Regions from separate parts of the Marinobacter sp. M5B genome, predicted to be linked through region 1. Evidence: predicted binding sites of a transcription regulator. Region 1 holds the regulator's gene; each other region holds the start of a gene.

Region 1 (6,261 bases):
GCTTGTTCAGGCGCTCGGCAAACGCCGGGGTAAAACTGGCTGGCATATGCTGAACGAGCACCACAGGCGCGGGAAACCCGGCCGGTAACGCCATTAGTACACGTTGCAAGGCCACCGGGCCGCCGGTGGACGTGCCGATGGCAACCACACTGTAGTGTTTAGCAGGCCCGCGGCGAATCGAACGACGGGCCGGTGCTTCAGGCTCTGAGGCGCTGGGGCGAGAGGACCTGTCCGGTACCGCCGGCCGCTCGGGCACGCTGCGCCTTGCCGGTGCAGGGCTACGGGGCGAAGGAGGCGGAGCGGTGGGAGGCGGCGCCGACGGTTTTGCACCAGGGCGACTGCCAGCGACATCCAGTACACGCTCAATGAGTATTTTTTGAAGCTGACTGGAATCCCGGGCAATTTCCTCAAAATTCTTGGGCAGGAAATCAACGGCACCTGCCTCAAGGGCATCCAGGGTCACCCGGGCACCCTCGTAGGTGAGAGAGGAGAACATCAATACCGGCGCCGGATGTCGCTTCATGATCTCACGGACGGCGCTGATACCATCCATGACGGGCATCTCGTAGTCCATGGTGATGACGTCAGGCCTCAGCTTTTCAGCCAGCTCGACACCTTCGCGCCCATTGGTGGCCACGCCAACCACCTTGATCTGACCGGAAGCGGTCAGGATTTCCGTCAGTCGCTTGCGGAAAAAACCTGAATCATCAACGACCAGGACAGAAACCGTCATCCATTTCTCCTAAACCTGGGCCCGCCGCAACGTTATTTGCCGTAGTTTTGCAGCAGGCTCGGAACATCAATAATGAGTGCAATACGACCGTCGCCAGTGATGGTCGCACCCGCCATACCCGGCGTTCCCTGAAGGGCCCGGCCCAGGGGCTTGATCACCACCTCTTCCTGCCCGATCAGCTGATCCACCACAAAACCGACGCGCCGCGTTCCCATCGCCACGATAACCACGTGGGCGTTTTCTGGTTCCGGCTGCCCAGCGGCGCCTTTGACCAGCCATCGCTTGATGTGGAACAACGGGAAGACTTTGTCTCGAACCACGATGCATTCACGGCCATCCACAATGTTCTTCTTGCTGAGGTCCAGATGGAAAATCTCGACCACGTTCACCAGTGGCAGCGCGAAGGATTGGTCGCCAAGCATGATCATCAGGGTAGGCATGATGGCCAGGGTCAGCGGCACCTTGATGACGATGCGAGACCCTTTGCCCAGCTCCGACTCGACGCTCAGCTGCCCGTTGAGCTGACTGATCTTGGTTTTCACCACGTCCATGCCAACGCCACGACCGGACACATCCGATATTTGATCCTTGGTGGAGAACCCGGCGGAGAAAATCAGGTTGTAGCACTCGGTGTTGGTCAGTCGGTCAGCGGCATCCTGTTCGTAGATGCCCTTTTCGACCGCTTTTCGGCGCAGTACATCCGGATCCATACCAGCACCGTCGTCTTCGATGGACAACAGGATGTGGTCGCCTTCCTGCTCAGCCGACAGCGTCACACGACCCTGACGAGGCTTGCCCGCCTTTTCACGAATATCGGGTGCCTCTATACCGTGATCAACCGAGTTGCGAACAAGATGGACCAGAGGATCGGACAGCGCCTCGACCAGGTTTTTGTCCAGGTCGGTCTCTTCGCCGTGCATCTCAAGGTTGATTTCTTTCTTCAGGCTGCGTGCCAGGTCGCGAACCACCCGCGGGAAGCGGCCAAATACTTTCTTGATGGGCTGCATCCGCGTTGCCATCACCGCTGACTGAAGATCGGTGGTCACCACGTCCAGGTTGGAGACGGCTTTGTGCATATGCTCGTCTTCACTCTGGGCGCCCAGACGCTGCAACCGGTTACGCACCAACACCAGTTCACCCACCATGTTCATGATGTCGTCCAGGCGCTTGGTATCCACCCGCACCGAAGTTTCAGCCACTGGTGCATTCGCATCCCGTGCCGGCATCGCGGGCGTTACGCCTGCCTTGCCATTATCCGCAGGCGCTTTTTCGGGCTTACCAGTCGGTTGCGCGGGCTTGTCAGCCTTGGCACTGGGAGACGTGGCCGACGGCTGCTTTGCAGCAGGCCCAGGGGCCGGCTTGGCAGTTTCTGCCGTAGGGCTACCACCCTTGCCGTGCAGGTCATCCAGCAACTTTTCGAACTCGTCGTCCGAAATCAGGTCGTCGCCACCCTTGCTGTCACTGGCCTCATCACTGGTAACCTTGTCGCCCGAGGCATCCTGGCTGTCAGGGGCTGTGTTGCCGGTTTCAGGCGGGCCTGAGAACTGTCCCTTGCCATGCAATTGGTCCAGCAGGGCCTCGAATTCATCATCGGAGATGTCGTCTCCGCTCCCTCCGTCACCGCCTGAAAATTCATTGCCGTCGTCACTGGAAACCGGAGCGCTGGTCTTTTCCTCTTCCAGGGCATCCAGCAACCGCTCGAATTCGTCGTCGGTAATATCACCGCCATCGTCTCCAGAACTGGCTTCATTGCTCTCGTTCTGTTCTTCGCGAGCGACCGCTGCGTTTGCTGGCGACGACTCCCCTGCCGGCTGCGCCAATGCGTCCAGAGCGGCAATCAGTTCCTCGGGAGCTGGCGTCGGTTCCTCGTGGTGGCGAACCTGTTCAAACATGGCATTGACGTGATCCAGGGCTTCCAGCACCACGTCCATCAGTTCCGAGTCCACCTTGCGCTTGTGGTTGCGCAGGATATCGAAGACGTTCTCCGCGGAATGACAGCAGTTCACCAGGGCATCGAGTTGCAGAAACCCAGCGCCGCCTTTTACGGTGTGAAAGCCTCGGAAGATGGCGTTGAGCAGATCGCTGTCGTCCGGGTTTTGTTCCAGGTCGACCAGTTGCTCCGACAGCTTTTCGAGTATCTCGCCTGCCTCAACAAGGAAGTCCTGCAGGATCTCTTCATCGGCATCAAGCGCCATGCGTTACCCTCTCTTACTCAGAAACCGAGACTGGACAGAAGATCATCAACATCGTCCTGTCCCGATACTACGTCTTCGCGTTCTTCGGCCTTGATCTGTGGACCAACACCCTGTTCCGCCGATATCTTTTCCCGCTCTTCCAGTTCATGCACGGTGCCGGTCATCTGGTCCACATGACTCGCCATCACTACCAGGCTCAACAGATGCTCTTCCACCTCTTTAACCAGAGTGGTGACCTTTTGGATCACCTGCCCAGTGAGGTCCTGGAAATCCTGGGCCAGAAGAATTTCCGACAAGTTGTCGTACATCGCCCCGGCATCGGTATTCAGGGTCACGAAAAACGTGTCGATACGGGCATAGAGCTCACGAAATTCAGCCGGCGCCATCTCGCGGCGACGCAGTTTCTGCCACTGGTCTCTCAGCTCGGCGGCCTCGTCGCGGAGGGCGCTGGCCTTGGGCATAGCCTCCTCAACCAGATCCATGGTCCGATTGGCCGCTTTACCGGTCATCTGAACCACGTACTCAAGGCGATCCGACGCATCGGTCATCTTCGACAGAGCTTCTGACTGTTCGGCGTTACGGGGATCGATCTGGAAATTGCGGATCGCCTCGTGGAGGCTGCGGGTCAAGCGGCCGACTTCCCGATACAGGCTCTGGTCCCTCACCTCGCTCAATTCATTGATCAGCGTCATCGCGCGGCCATAGTCCCCGGCGTTGACCTGTTCAACCAACTCGGCCGCCTGGCTGCGGAGTTTCTCCGTGACCTCCGGGTCGAGCCCCTGTGGGTCTTTTTTTCTATTGCTCATGGGAGCCGTCCGACCTCTGAATTACTGGATGCGTTCGAAGATCTTCTCAATCTTCTCCTTGAGTACGGCTGCCGTGAAGGGCTTGACCACGTAGCCGTTCACACCGGCCTGCGCAGCAGCGACAATCTGGTCGCGCTTCGCCTCGGCGGTCACCATGAGCACAGGCAGGGTTTTCAGGCTGTCATCGGCACGGACTTCCTTGAGCAGATCGAGTCCGGACATCCCTGGCATATTCCAGTCGGTTACCAGAAAATCGTATTTGCCGCTCCTGAGCATAGGCAGTGCTGTATTGCCGTCGTCTGCTTCGTCAGTGTTGGTAAAACCGAGATCGCGAAGCAGGTTCTTAATGATCCGTCGCATTGTGGAGAAGTCATCCACAATCAGGATTTTCATGTTCTTGTCCAATGGGACCTCCAGTTAAAAACGCCCGGAATTCGTTTTTGGCTTCCGGCTCACAGTCTAGCAGGCCGGTAGTTTAACCGCTTATTGTGTGGCCTTTGAGCCGGTTGTAAAGCACCGGTTACCAAAAGGCTACAGTAAAGAATGCCTGGTAACGCCGTTCAATGGGACTGGCGGCCTGTTCAGCTCTGCCAACCAGTAAGACGCCCCCGCAGACGGAGCGCGGCCTGGCTGTGAATCTGGCTGACCCGGCTTTCACTGACACCCAACACAGCACCAATTTCCTTCAGGTTCAATTCTTCCTGATAGTAAAGGCTGAGCACCAGCTTTTCTCGCTCGGGCAGGTCACCAATCGCAGCTGCCAGGCTCTTCCGGAAGTTGTCAGACGCCAAGCCATCCAACGGGTTATCACTGTCCTCTGTTTCTTCTATCGGCAGCTCGCCGGATTCATTGAGCTCATCCAGGCTAAAAAGTCGGCCACTGTTAGCATCGCTCAGGGAGGAATAGTATTCGTCGAGGTCCAGCCCCAGCTCCTCGGCTACTTCCGAGTCTTGAGCTTCCCGACCCAGGCGGTCCTCGACAGCCTTGATGGCTTTGGCAATGCGGCGGGAGTTCCTGTGGACGGATCGGGGTACCCAGTCACCTTTGCGAATTTCATCTACCATGGCTCCGCGAATCCGGATCCCGGCGTATGTCTCAAAGGTAGCCCCCTTGTCGGAACTGTATCGCTGTGCAGCTTCCAACAAGCCAATCATGCCTGCCTGCATAAGGTCATCCAGTTGGACAGATGCCGGCAGCCGCGCCATGAGGTGAAGCGCTATTTTTTTGACCAGCGGGGCCTGCTCCTCAACGAGCTGGGAAGGTCCTCGTGTACCCGTCCGGTTGTAGGTTCCAAGTTCTTTCGCCAATGTCATGTATCCGGCTATTCAGTGACAGGATCAAAATCAGACTTCGACGAGCCGCTCCACAAAGAATTCCAGATGTCCCCGGGGCGATGATGGCAGCGGCCAGCTATCCACTTTCTCCGCGAGGCTCTTGATCGCCAACGATGCTTTTGCCCGCGGATAGGCATCCAGCACGGCACGTTGGCGCTGTACCGCTTTTTTTACGGCCTCGTCATACGGCACCATACCCACATATTGTAGTGCCACATCAAGAAAGCGCTCGGTAACCCGGGTCAGTTTTTCAAACAGATGGCGACCTTCCTGCTCATTCCTGACCTGATTGGCCAGTATACGGAAGCGGTTGGTGCCGTAATCCCGGTTCATAAGCTTTATAAGGGCGTAGGCATCGGTGATAGAGGTAGGTTCATCACAGACAACCAGTAATAGTTCCTGTGAGGCTCGGAGGAAACTGACCACCGATTCGGAAATACCCGCAGCGGTATCAACGATCAGCACATCGATCTGGTCACCCAGTTCGCTGAACGCGTTGATCAGGCCAGCGTGCTCCAGATTGGAAAGCTGGGTCATGCGTTGGGTACCTGAGGACGCGGGCACGATTTTGATGCCACCGGGGCCGTTGACCAACACATCCCGAAGGTCACATTCCCCGGCGATGACGTCCTGGATATTACGATTGGCGGTAATGCCAAGCAGAACGTCAATGTTGGCAAGGCCCAGGTCGGCATCGAGCAGCACCACCCGCCGTCCCATTTGTGCTAGGGCGATGCCAAGGTTCACTGATACGTTGCTCTTGCCAACGCCCCCTTTCCCGCCGGAAACGGCAATCACCTGTACCGGATGTGGTTTGCTCATACTGACTCTGATCTCTTGCCGCGTTTAACCGCAGGCTGTGTTGTTTTTAAACAGCGACTGCCTGTTGCTGCTGGAGTTTCTTCAGCCTCTCCACGGCCAACCGCACCAGCGGAATGGACTCAGCGTGGTGCAGGTCTTCCGGGATTTTCTGCCCGTCGGTGTAATACGCCACCGGCAATCCCGTTTCCATGACGAATCCCAGCGATTCACCCAGGGTCAGTGCTTCATCGATTTTGGTCATCACACAACCCGTAAGATTTGCCATCTTATAGCAATGCCAAACGGATTTCATGATGCGCGGCTGACTGGTTGCCGAAACCACCAGATGGGTTCGAATCCGATGGTGACTGCGAGCCAGCTCCATAAGCTGC
Region 2 (6,261 bases), 780 kb from region 1:
TGGCGTTCGGCGGAGACGAAATGCAGGCAACCGTGGCGTGGTGTGGCTGTTTCATTCCAGGCTTGCCAGGCTGCGAGGAAATTCAGGCCAGTGCCAAACCCCGTTTCCGCGATGACGAAGGAGGATGCGGCGGGCAATAAGGAGAAACGTTCGCGAAGCCGGTTCTGGCCGATAAACACGTATCGCGCTTCTTCAAGGCCATTCTCGCTGCAGAAGTAAACATCGCCAAAGCGGCGACAGCGGGGCGCGCCATTGCTCCAATCAATGTCGGCGGTTTCAATGGAGGGGAGGCTGAGGTCAGTCACGATCGTTGTATCCGGTCAGTAGGCTTAACGGGCTACTCTGTCGCGGTATCGGTTTGCCGAACCGAAACGCTACGAATAATGACGGGGTCCTGGGGTACATCCGCCATGCCTCGGGATCTCACCGTTTTCTTGCTGGCGATGGCATCCACGACACCCATTCCCCCTGTCACCTTGCCAAATACCGCGTAGCCCGGGCCGCGGACACCTGCGTTCAGGAAATCGTTGTCGGTCAGGTTGATAAAAAACTGGGAGGTGGCGGAGTCCGGTGAGCTTGTGCGGGCCATGGCGATGGTACCGCGAAGGTTTTTGGCGGTTGGCCTGGCTTCGTTCCGGATGGGGCTACGGGTTTGCTTCTGCTTCAGATCCTGGTCAAAACCGCCACCCTGGATCATGAAACCTGGAATGACCCTATGGAACAGTGTTCCCTCGTAGAAACCGTTTTTGGCGTAGGTGATGAAATTCTCAACGGTCTCGGGAGCGATGTCCGGGCGCAGGGTCACCTCAATGGCACCTTCGCTGGTTTCAATAATCACCTGGGGCAGCTCATTCTGTTGCCCTTCTGCCGCCAGGCAGTTGCCGATACCCAGCATGAAGGTTACAGATAGAGCGATTTGCATCACATAACGAAACGGTTTTACGGAATTTGTCATTCTATAATGGCTCACGTAGTTAGTTCAGGGAATAGTAGGTAGCTTCGGGAATGTTTGCTGCGATACCGTTCCCATGAATCCAGTCTGTTGCAGGATGTTAGCAGATAATACTTGTCAAGTCGGGCATATTCCCTGCGGGGTTCATGACCATCAGCTAACCTTTTATCGCATCAGTGACATTAATGCACTCTGACCGGGCCAGGTTGTACGGCAATCACTGTGAAGCTATTGGAGGCATACCTTGAAAATCCGTCAGGGCTTCGAAGAAAAATCCCGTCTCGGTCGGTTGCTGATAAACCGGGGATACCTTTCCGAAATTCAGTTGGAAGAGGGCTTGCGCCTACAGCATGAGACCGGTCAACGGCTCGGCGAGGTGTTTATACAGTCCGGCTGGATTACCGAGCGTGAGCTGCATCGGGTGCTCAAGCACCAATCCCGTTACCGCAACGCGGCTGCACTGGTCACCATGGCGGTATTACCTTTTCAGCCGCTGGTCAGTTTTGCCGCTGGCAGCACCACGAATGATTCACGGGACGTTACCGACGCCGCGCAATTGTACGAGCGTGCCGGTTTGGCGCCACTGAATGACGACGAGCTGGCCGGTGTGTCGGGGCAGGGTGATCAATCCTTGTTGGATCGTATCGCCACGGTGTCCGCCATGGGCGGAAGTCATGACGGGACGGGAGAGACTGATCCGGATGTCATCGAAGGCCTGAAACTAACAGCGAACATTTTCGTGCCGGTGCTGAACTTCCTGGATTCTGATCTTACGATATCCGGTGTGCATTATCGGGATGATGTTCCCCGTTACACGGTTCGTGACGATGGCGGGCTCACCCTGGCGTTCCCGGAAAGGATCGAACAGATCCGCATGGACAATATACGGGTCAGCGGCAGTCAGGGACCTTCCATGGGGAACATTGCACTCGACAATATCCGCTTCCATCCCGATTCACAGATGACGATCTATACTCGCTGATGGGATGCGTTGGGCTCCGACGTTTGCGGAGCCCAGAAGCCGTCAGGCGCTCGCCAGAACGGTACGGTGTGATACGGCCTTTTGCTCGCCCTGAGCACCGTAGAGGGTCTGGTGCCCGGAAACACCGCGGAATATATCAGTCAGACGTGAAAGGCGCTTCTGAAGGTGACTGACAACCCGCCCATTATTGCTATTCAACTGGTGACAGGTCTTAAGGCGTTCGTCGGCCTCCCGCCATAAGTCGTAAACATCTGACAGGCCGGCGCTGAGAATAAACCGTGAGGGTGCTCCGTTTTCAGGTCGAAACCCCATCGACACCAGAAGGCGGATTTTGAGTTTGGCCCGTTCACGAATCTGACCCAACACAGTGTTTTTCTCGCCAGTCAGTGATTCGAGTTTACGGATATCAGATGTGGAAAGGCAGGCTTTTTCCTGCTGCAGGACGTCCGCCAGGGATTCGAGTTGACGGATATCCTGAGATAAAAGGTCTTTCAGTTCATCAATTGCGGCCATGATCTACTCACCCGAAAATGCTTTCATCCATCTCAAGCATTTTCTGGGCCAGTTTCTCTGCATCAACCTTGTAGGAGCCGCTTTCAAGGGCAGAGCGGATCTGCTCGATACGGTCATCGTCCATTTCCGGATAACTGCCGAGCTTTTGTTCGAGCTGTTTCAGGTTCTTCGCCTGGCTGCTCAAATTGACATTTTCACCACGGGCGCCTTGCGCCTGGGTCTTTGCCTGCTCAGCTGTAGAGGGCTGAGTGCTCTGGGTAGCGGAAGATTTATCGGCCGTGGTTTTCTGGGTGTTGACCTGGCCTGGGCCTATTCCATTAAAGTCAACTGACATAACGTTACCTGCTTAACTGGTCGGCCGCGTTGGGCGGCTCCAAAATTTCATACCTGTCTATCGGCATGGCCTGACGTTTCTTTAGCGATTTTTGCAAGAGTTAAATGACACTCTTGTCATCTTTCCAAAAAACCGGCAACAGATTGCCGTTTCCGGTGAATCAATGCCGGGAACGAGGTTACATGGGAATCTCGACATGCCCGGGAGCAGTCACACGGGCACGCACGGTGCGGGAGGACGAGAGGTTCTCAACCAGAACCTGTTCTCCAATCCCGGCACTAGCCAGGGCCTTACCCCTTGAGTTTACCGAAAAATTTCCGCTGCGGGCGCTGATGATAACATGGTCTCCGCGTTCGATCGCTGCCGGAGCCAGCACCAAATCCGGTGTAAATACGGTACCGGCGTTCACGCCGCGGCGCATTTCCATGCCCACTAACTGGTCGACATTGGTTATTGCGCCCCGTCGAATCGAATTCACCACCACGTTATCCGACTGTATTGCTGCTTTTGTCAGTCGTTCGCCGCGCCCCAGGGGGCGGGCGGCGACCATGGCTTCACCGGTTATCGTGACGGATACCGGAAGGAACATGCGCCAGGGGCGCTCGCCCTCGCAGGAAACCAGTAGCGAGGGTTGGGTGGTTCTCCAGGGGTCGCCGCTGAACGATACGCTGAGTGGGGTATCACAGGTTGCGAGCGAGAGGCGTGCGTCGAGTTGGCCAGTATCGTGGGAAACCGTAAAGCCTTCGTTTGCCTGAGCCTCTGAAAATGCCTCCAGAAATTGTTCCGCGCTGCTTTGAATTTGTTCGGCCGTGGTCGTGGAGGCCATTGCCGGGCCGGCTGTTACGGTGAATAACAATATGATGGCGAAATTGGTAATGCGCATACGCGGCAGTTTGTCCTATGCTGTCATTAACCGGGTAAAGCCCCGAGTTCAGGAATATCCTAATGATTTCCGGATTCGGCCGTTAAGCCTATCGAGTGAGTCAATAAACCGGCACATAGCCGGTTCCACGCGACTTTTTAGAATAACGCAGCAAGATGCGTGCCGGCAGCAAGACGTTTCGAGTGGGAGATATAAACGATGGCAGGGGTATTGGACAGTGTAAATCAGCGCACTCAGCTGGTGGGCCAGAATCGTCTGGAGCTTCTGTTGTTTCGCCTTCGTGGCCGGCAGATGTACGGCATCAACGTCTTCAAGGTCAAGGAAGTGTTGCAGTGCCCCAGGCTGTCATCGTTGCCGAACAGTCGCCCTATGGTTCGGGGCGTGGCCCATATTCGTGGCGAGACTATCCCAATCATTGACCTAGGTATGTCAATCCGGCTTCCCGGTATTCCCAAGGAAGAGATGGCCACCAGCTTCGTGATCATTACTGAGTACAACCGAAAAACCCAGGGTTTCCTGGTGGCCGGCGTCGACCGCATCGTGAATATGAACTGGGAAGATATCCTGCCGCCACCCAAGGGTGCGGGCAAAGACGTTTACTTGACGGCGGTAACCCACTTTGAAGACAAGCTGATTGAGATTATCGATGTTGAAAAGATACTCTCCGAGGTTTCTCCGTTTGAGGAGGATGTCACCGAAGACGTTCGCAACCGCAGTTCAGAGCGGGTGCCCGGCCATCTGCCAGTGCTTGTCGTGGATGACTCCGCAGTGGCCCGACGTCAGATCGAGCGTTGCCTCACGGCCATCGGTATGGAAGTGGTGACAAAAAATGATGGCAAGCAGGCCCTGGATTACCTAAAAGAAGTTACGGCAGATGGCTCTCGCGCCGTCGATCACCTGTGTTTGATCATATCCGATGTCGAAATGCCGGAAATGGACGGGTACACTCTGGTCACCAAGTGTAAAAATGAGCCTGCAATCAAGGATGTATTTATCATGCTGCACACGTCCCTGAGTGGCGTGTTCAACAAGGCGATGGTGCAGAAGGTAGGCGCTGACGATTTCATGGCTAAATTCAGCCCTGATGAGCTGGCCGAAAGGGTCATGGAAATTGTCGACCGCGAGCAGTGACGCTCCTCCGTTACTCCCGACTCACTCGATAATGAGATCCAATGAAAGCTGAAATAACGCCACAGGAATACGAGGCCTTTAAATCATTCCTGCAGGATGCGTGTGGCATTTTGCTCGGGGATAACAAGCAGTACCTGGTAAAAAGCCGTTTACGGCGGATCATGGAAGAGAACGAGCTGAGAACCCTGGGTGATCTGCTGGATCGCGTGAAGAGAACCGGTCGCAGCAGTTTGAAGGAAGTCGTGATCGACGCGATGACGACGAATGAAACCCTCTGGTTTCGGGACAATCACCCGTTCCGCATCCTGCAGGAAAAGCTGCTGCCGGAATTCGGCGACAGAAAATCAGCGCAGTCACTTCGTATCTGGTCTGCAGCCTGTTCGACAGGCCAGGAGCCCTATTCGGTAGCGATGATTATTGAAGAATTTCGTCGCCAGCGGCCGGGCAGGCTGCGGGATGTGAAGATCACCGCCACCGACATCTCCAAAAGCGTTCTAGAGGTTGCGCGCCGTGGCGAGTACGAAATGATCGCCATTGGCCGGGGTCTGTCACCCGAGCGGCAAAAGCAGTTTTTCACTCCCGCCATGAATGGCAGTTGGCAGATCCGACCGCAAATCAAGAGCATGGTGGAATTCAGGGAGCTGAACCTGCTTGAACGCTACATGCTCGGGAAGTTTGACATTGTTATGTGCCGGAACGTACTGATCTACTTTTCGGCAGAGCTTAAAAAGGACATCCTGACCCGTATCCATGCCACTCTCAATCCCGGTGGTTACCTGATACTGGGAGCATCGGAATCGCTGAACGGGTTGCCTCATCTCTACGAAATGGTGCAGTGCCACCCAGGGATCATCTACCGCAAGAAATAGGCCCACCCAATGCCGATCAATGTATGGATACTGGTCGCCGCCCAGGCGCTTGCCATGTGTACAGCGCCTTTCATCGTCTTTATCGGAAGCATTCACGGACGTCTTCTGGCGCCATCACCTGAGTGGGCAACCTTGCCCGTGGGCCTTGTGGTAGTTGGAACGGTCCTGGCTATAAAGCCTGCTACGTGGCTGATGGAACGCCTGGGGCGCAAGCCGGTTATGTTGCTTGGCACGCTGGCGGGTGTGGTGTCCGGGTTGTTCGGTGCGCTGGCAGCCTGGAGTGCGAGTTTCCCGTTCTTGTGCGCTGCGGCGGTTGTGGGCGGAACCGGGCTGGCGGTGGTTCACCAATACCGCTTTGCGGCCATGGAGTCGGTAGCGCCCGAGATGGCTGGCTCCGCAGCAGCCAGGGTGCTTCTAGGCGGCCTCGTAGCGGCGTGGCTGGGGCCGGAAATTGCGCTTTTGGGCGGTGGAGGCCGAGCCGAGCACCCTTTCATGGGCGGCTGGCTTGCATTGAGTGCCGTGCAGGTGGTTGCCATGGTCGTACTGGTTTTCGGGTACCGCGCCAGCGGGGAGCGAGTACGGGAAGCCTTGGGGGAG
Region 3 (6,261 bases), 1.8 Mb from region 1:
TGGTCCTGTGTTTTTCTCGCCATCGTGGTGAGTTTCCTGGGGCGCTGGAAACCCATCACTGCTGCGTTGGCACGCCCTAAAAAGCTTGGTTTCGTATTCGGCTGTGCGGTATTCATTGCGCTGAACTGGGGGGTCTATATCTATGCCGTGGAAACCCGTCATGTGCTCCAGGCGAGCCTGGGGTATTTCCTCACGCCCCTGGTGAACGTCGGTCTGGGCATGCTGGTGCTGCGGGAGAGCATTACCCGACTGCAAATTGTGGCGGTTGCATTGGCGACCATCGCCATCCTTTATCAGCTTTTTCTGTTGGGCGTGGTGCCCTGGATCACCCTGGTACTTGCGTTCAGTTTCGGAACCTATGGCCTGCTTCGAAAGCAGGTGGAGCTGGATGGTCTTTCGGGCCTGTTTGTTGAGACGCTGCTTCTGTTACCGGTCGGTCTGCTGGCTCTCGGGTTTCTGGGCTCGGCCGGAGAATCCCATTTCAATGACAACATCACCATTGCCTTGCTTTTGATGTCCAGCGGTATCGTCACCGCCATCCCCCTGTTGTTCTTCGCCGGTGCGGCCCGCCGGCTACGCCTGGCAACCGTGGGCTTTTTGATGTACATCAACCCCACGCTGCAGTTCTTCATCGCGCTGTTTGTGTTTGATGAACCCATGAGTGGGGAGAAGCTGGCGAGCTTCGTGATGATCTGGGTGGCGCTGGGGCTTTATTCCTGGTCGGCCTGGATAGGGCGTGGGATGAATCCCACCCCCAAATAGTGGGTTGCCTAGTGGGTTGTCAGGCAATACCGCCGAGGGTCAGTATGTCAGCCCGTACGCGATGTTTCTCCACGGCAAGGTCTGAAATCAGCGTGTTCAGGCCCGCCACGGGCGCCAGCATGTCCGGCTCCGTGGCAATGCTGTTGCGAAAGGCCAGCAGCATGTCAATCTGCACGTGCAGGTCCTGAAAGTCTCCGAACCGTTGTTGTCGATGTTTTAATGGCCTGAGCCTGTCGTGAAACGCCGGTTTGTTCAACTCGGCCAGGTAGCGTATGCGTTTCAGCCGTTTGCGCAGGTCGTGAAAGTGATCGTCCGGGGACTGTTCGTTCAGTTGCCGCGCCACGGCGTCGTGCTTGTGTATGTGCTTTTTCAGGGCTTTGTGGATGTCTTCGATAGCCAGTTTCCGGGTTATCTTCTTCAAGTGGCGGGAGGTGATAAGCTGGTACCACTCATCCATGTCTTTGCGGTATTGGCCGCTGCTCAGGCGTTTGGTCAGCTCCTGGTGTTCAATGTCTGCCAGGTTGGCAAAATAGCTGCGGGCGCCGGAGCTCACCAGGGCCAACCGGGTATCTTCCTCCAGTGGCCATTGCGCCAGGTCACCCAGTAGCACGTGAAGGTCTCTGAGCCGGCTGGTGGCTTGGCCATGCCGTTTCAGACTCTTGACGGCCTTGCGTAAATCGCTGTCACCACTGATGTCGACAACTGCTTCGGCGATGGCCCGGCTGCGGCGAATGGCAATACGGTACTGATGCAGAAACTCGTCGTCGTACCCCTGCAATACGCCCGGTTCCAGATCCCTGATGCGTTGATACTGGTGTAACAGCGATTCCGGGATGTGCCATGCCAGCGGAGAGTGCTCGTCGATACGGATTTTCGTCCTTTTGCGATGAAACTGCTCATAGCTGACGTCTTTGGGCGTCAGGAACCGTTCAAGCCGGCCCCTGTTCTTGCCGATCTCGCACCAGTGCTCTATGGGCAGGGTGATGTGCATGTAGCTGCACGTGGGGAAGGTGTCGGGTGCGTGCTTCAGCAGTAAGCCTGCCAGATCCTCCAGCGCAGGGTTGTGGCCAACCAGGGTAATGCTGTCTTCGTTCCGGTCGCGCAGCCAGTCGAGCACGACCTCATGGTTAAACGTGTATAGAACAGGCGCCAGTTTGACGGCGTGTTGATGGTTGCTCGGGATCAGGCCTTCCAGGGTTTGTTGTGCGCGGGTGGCATTGCTGCAGTAGACCGTTCCATCGAACGCCCCATCCGCACGGATTGCCCTGCTCATGGGAGCCAGCTGTTTCAGGCCCCGGTTGTTGAGGGGGCGCTGGTGATCACGAAGGCCATCATCGGCCCAGCTGGATTTGGCGTGGCGAATCAAATAGAGGTGTTTCATCCGTGCCCCTGAAACTGGTTTTATTGGGCCAGGTTTGATGAATCGGACGTTTGGGGCTAGACCTTTAGTCTAACGCTGGTTCAAGTCCATCCGCTACCGGCCGTTAAGACTTTTAACAATAAAAGCAAATGCATGAATGAGTTGTGGCAGTGTCGCAGCTTTACACCCCGAAGTCGCACACACCGGTATTACAAACTGGAACACACCCTGGGTGCCCGGTTGTGGATAATTACGCTGAACATTTGATCTCATACGGAGAACTTCTTGATGACATTGCTGAGCCGGTTACGCATTCGTTCCCGTCTTCTGCTGGGCGTTCTGATCCCGGTAGTAATAACGGCGGCAACCCTTGCCTGGATTACGGTCGCCCAGATCAAAAGCGGTGGTGAGGCTGAGCTTGAGCGCCTTGAAGCAAGTTTGCTTGAGGCACGAAAGGAAGGTGTAAAGAACCTTGTGGATACTGCGCGCTCTCTGGTTTTGAACGCCAAGAACAATCCGGATCTTTCGGATCGCGAAGCGAAGGAGGAAGCACGGAAGCGTCTGCGTTCAATCAGGTACGAGGGCGGAAACTATGTTTTCGCATATGCTCGCGACCTGGAAAATCTGGCCTACGCCCCCGACCCTTCTCGCGAAGGCCCCACAACCAATCCAGACGTGCAGAAACTGGTTCGGTCACTGTTCAATGCGGCCGAGGATGGTGGTTTTTTCGGATACGACTGGCCCAATCCAGAGTCAGGCGAGGTAGAACCAAAGGTGTCTTATTCAACGATTATTCCAGATTGGGACTGGATGATTGGCACTGGCGTTTATGTCACTGACATTGACCGGGTTGTTTCTGCCGCTCGCGCGGATATTGAAGCGGAGATAGCCGAAACCCTCGGTTTTATCGTTCTGGTTACGGTGGTTGTGGTGATTATCGCACTGCTCATCGGCATGTTTGTCGGCCGTACGGTAACGAAGCCGCTGAACACCGTTATTGCCATGATGAAGGACATCGCCGAGGGTGAGGGCGACCTCCGCCACCGTCTGCCGGACGAAGGAAACGACGAACTCGCCGAGCTTGGGCGTCGCTTCAACGCCTTCGTGGTGAAAATCCAGGACACCATCCGCGATGTCGGCGCGACCACTGACCAGGTTGCCTCGGCCGCGGAAGAGCTCAGCCGTGTTGCCAATGAAACCCGTGCGTCGGTGCAGGAACAGGGTTCGGAAACCGATCAGATTGCCTCCGCCATTAATGAGATGGCGGCCACGATCCAGCAGATTTCCGGCAATGCCAACTCGGTGGAAAGCGCCGCCTCTGACGCCGACAGGCTTGCACGGGATGGCGGCGAGACCATTGCCAACGCACAGGCGTCCGTCAATCAGTTGTCGGAGGAGATTGAATCCAGCTCTGGCCGTATCAGTAATCTGGCTGAGAAAACCGACGAGATTACCCAGGTGCTGGACGTCATCCACGCCGTCACTGACCAGACCAACCTGCTGGCCCTCAACGCAGCCATTGAGGCCGCCCGGGCCGGTGAGCATGGCCGTGGTTTCTCGGTGGTTGCCGATGAAGTCCGCCAGCTGGCCAAACGCAGTGCGGAATCCGCTGATCAGATTCGCGGTATGATTGACGGCTTCGTGACCGAGTCCCGCGCAGCGGTGGAGCGGATGGATGCGTCCCGCCAACGCTCCAGCGAAACGGTTGAGCGCATTAACCACGCCACTGACGCCCTGCGCACCATTGAGAAGTCTGTGGGCCATATTCATGATCAGGTGACCCAGATTGCCACCGCGGCGGAACAGCAAAGCCAGGTGGCCGAGGAAATCAACCAGAACGTGGTGCGCATCGTGGACGCGGCGCAGCGTAGCGATACTGGTGTGAACCAGACCAACGAGGCGAGCCACGAGTTGGCGCGGCTTGGTGAGAGTCTGCGTGAGCTGGTAGGCCAGTTCAAGGTATAGAACCGTTGCTTCTGGTCGGTCGACGATTGGCGTCAGCCGGCCAGCAAGCTATGATGTGGGCGATCTGATCCGACCACTACAAAAAACGGAACCTGACCTCGCTATGACTATTCGCAAATCTTTCATGACCGTCCTGGCATTGGTGTTCGCGCTGGCAAGCGCGTCGCTGTCGGCCCAGGAAACCTATACGCTTCGCCTCGCAGAAACCTGGGGGCCCAACTCTCCGATTCTGGGTGAAACAACGCGCCACATGGCCTCGATGGCTGAGAAGATGTCGGGCGGCCGCCTGCAGTTCCGCATTGACTCATCCAACAAGCACAAGGCGCCATTCGGTATTTTCGATATGGTGAAGGCGGGCCAGTACGATATGGGGCATACCGCCTCGTATTACTACAAAGGCTCGATTCCCAATGCCATGTATTTCACCACCGTTCCCTTCGGGATGATTGCACCTGAGCAATACGCCTGGTTTTACTACGGTGGCGGCATGGAATTGATGGAAAAGGTATATCGTCCCCATGGCTTGCTGTCGTTCCCCGGTGGCAATACCGGCAACCAGATGGGTGGCTGGTTCCGCGAGGAAATCAACAGTGTTGAGGACCTCCAGGGTTTGAAAATGCGCACACCCGGGTTCGCCGGCGAAGTGATGTCCGAAGTGGGCGTTGCGGTGACCAACATCCCCCCCGGGGAGCTCTACAGCGCGCTGGAGCGAGGCACGATTGACGCTCTGGAGTGGGTCGGCCCGGCACTGGATTTTCAGATGGGCTTCCATCAGATCGCAAAGTACTACTACTCCGGCTGGCAGGAGCCTGGCGCTGAAGTTCAGTTCCTGATTAACGAGAAAACCTGGAACAAGCTTCCCGAAGAGCTCCAGGAAGTACTGCGGGTGGCTATGCGGACCGCCGCCTACGACATGTACATCCAGAGCATGCATGAAAGTGGCGTGGCCTGGGATCGTATGAAGGAAGACTATCCGGATGTTACCCATAAAACCTTCCCGCCAGAGGTCATTGAAGCGCTTCGTGATGCCACAGAGAAGCTGTTGGCCGAAGAGGCGGAGAAGGATGAACTGGCACGGGAAATCATCACTTCCCAGCAGGATTATCTGAAGCAGGTTCGTCAGTGGACCAACATTTCCGATAAGGCCTATCTGAACAGCGTTTCGGGTGAATGAAAGAGACGCTTCTCTCGTTGAAAAACGTCTCCAAGGCGTTTGACGACAAAACCGTGTTGAACTCGCTGGACCTGGACATCCTGGACGGCGAGTTCATCACCCTTCTGGGGCCGTCGGGTTGCGGCAAAACCACCCTGCTGCGCCTGATGGCGGGTTTTGAGCAGCCAGACACCGGGGCAGTCAGCCTGTCTGGCCATGACATTACCCATGCCGCCCCCGAACACCGCCCCCTGAATACCGTGTTCCAGAACTATGCGTTGTTTCCCCATATGTCGGTGTACGACAACGTCGCCTATGGCCTGAAGATGGAGAAACGGCCCAGGGACGAAATTCGCCAGCGCGTGGATGAAGTGCTTGCCATGGTGCAACTGCAGGATTTCGCCCGCCGCAAACCGCATCAACTCTCTGGTGGACAGCAGCAACGGGTGGCCATTGCCCGTGCCGTGGTCAAGCGTCCGCAACTTCTGTTGCTGGATGAGCCTCTGTCTGCGCTTGACTACAAGTTGCGCCGGACCATGCAGGTGGAGTTGAAGCGACTGCAACGGGAGTTGGGCATCACGTTTGTATTCGTGACCCACGATCAGGAAGAAGCCCTGTCGATGTCGGACCGGGTGGTGGTCCTGAAAGACGGCGCGATTCAACAGCTGGGTACGCCCCGGGAAATCTATGAGCGGCCCGCCAATCTCTTTACGGCGCGCTTCGTTGGGGAGACCAACCTCTTTCCGGGATATCTGACCTCGGTTGAAGATACTGGCATTACCCTGGATATCCTGGGCCTGAGCCGTACCCTTCAGAAGCCCGGGTTTACGCTGCACAAAGGTGAGCAGGTGAATGTCCTGCTGCGTCCGGAGGATATTCGTGTGCTGGCTCCTGAAGACGAAAAGGGTCTGGCCGGCAGGATTGTGGAGCGAAACTACAAGGGCAGCACGCTGGACTCAGTGATTCATCTTGAGGACGGTACTGAAGTGCTGGCCAGTGAGTTTTTTGATGAGGACGATCC

What was found. The regulator FliA, encoded in region 1, starts transcription of late flagellar genes. The targets are predictions, from matches to a motif close to CTAAAGTTTNNNNNNNNNNNGCCGNTAA.
Region 2: the regulator FliA is predicted to act here: its motif matches at 2,839-2,866, upstream of flgM (flagellar biosynthesis anti-sigma factor FlgM).
Region 3: the regulator FliA is predicted to act here: its motif matches at 2,223-2,250, upstream of AAGD24_RS01775 (methyl-accepting chemotaxis protein).

What each region holds. Positions count from the first base shown of each region.
Region 1 is NZ_CP156894.1:2,965,136-2,971,396, forward strand. Features, by position in the region: gene AAGD24_RS13430 (chemotaxis response regulator protein-glutamate methylesterase) at 1-733, opposite strand, end outside; gene AAGD24_RS13435 (chemotaxis protein CheW) at 766-2,928, opposite strand; gene AAGD24_RS13440 (protein phosphatase CheZ) at 2,946-3,734, opposite strand; gene cheY (chemotaxis response regulator CheY) at 3,756-4,139, opposite strand; gene AAGD24_RS13450 (RNA polymerase sigma factor FliA) at 4,316-5,047, opposite strand; gene AAGD24_RS13455 (MinD/ParA family protein) at 5,078-5,890, opposite strand; gene flhF (flagellar biosynthesis protein FlhF) at 5,937-6,261, opposite strand, start outside.
Region 2 is NZ_CP156894.1:2,189,998-2,196,258, forward strand. Features, by position in the region: gene mnmC (bifunctional tRNA (5-methylaminomethyl-2-thiouridine)(34)-methyltransferase MnmD/FAD-dependent 5-carboxymethylaminomethyl-2-thiouridine(34) oxidoreductase MnmC) at 1-308, opposite strand, end outside; gene AAGD24_RS09895 (peptidylprolyl isomerase) at 338-955, opposite strand; gene AAGD24_RS09900 (pilus assembly protein PilB) at 1,197-1,934, shown strand; gene AAGD24_RS09905 (flagella synthesis protein FlgN) at 1,977-2,447, opposite strand; gene flgM (flagellar biosynthesis anti-sigma factor FlgM) at 2,455-2,781, opposite strand; gene flgA (flagellar basal body P-ring formation chaperone FlgA) at 2,960-3,664, opposite strand; gene AAGD24_RS09920 (chemotaxis protein CheV) at 3,863-4,795, shown strand; gene AAGD24_RS09925 (CheR family methyltransferase) at 4,837-5,664, shown strand; gene AAGD24_RS09930 (MFS transporter) at 5,674-6,261, shown strand, end outside.
Region 3 is NZ_CP156894.1:388,254-394,514, forward strand. Features, by position in the region: gene rarD (EamA family transporter RarD) at 1-762, shown strand, start outside; gene AAGD24_RS01770 (CHAD domain-containing protein) at 782-2,143, opposite strand; gene AAGD24_RS01775 (methyl-accepting chemotaxis protein) at 2,411-4,087, shown strand; gene AAGD24_RS01780 (TRAP transporter substrate-binding protein) at 4,191-5,261, shown strand; gene potA (spermidine/putrescine ABC transporter ATP-binding protein PotA) at 5,258-6,261, shown strand, end outside.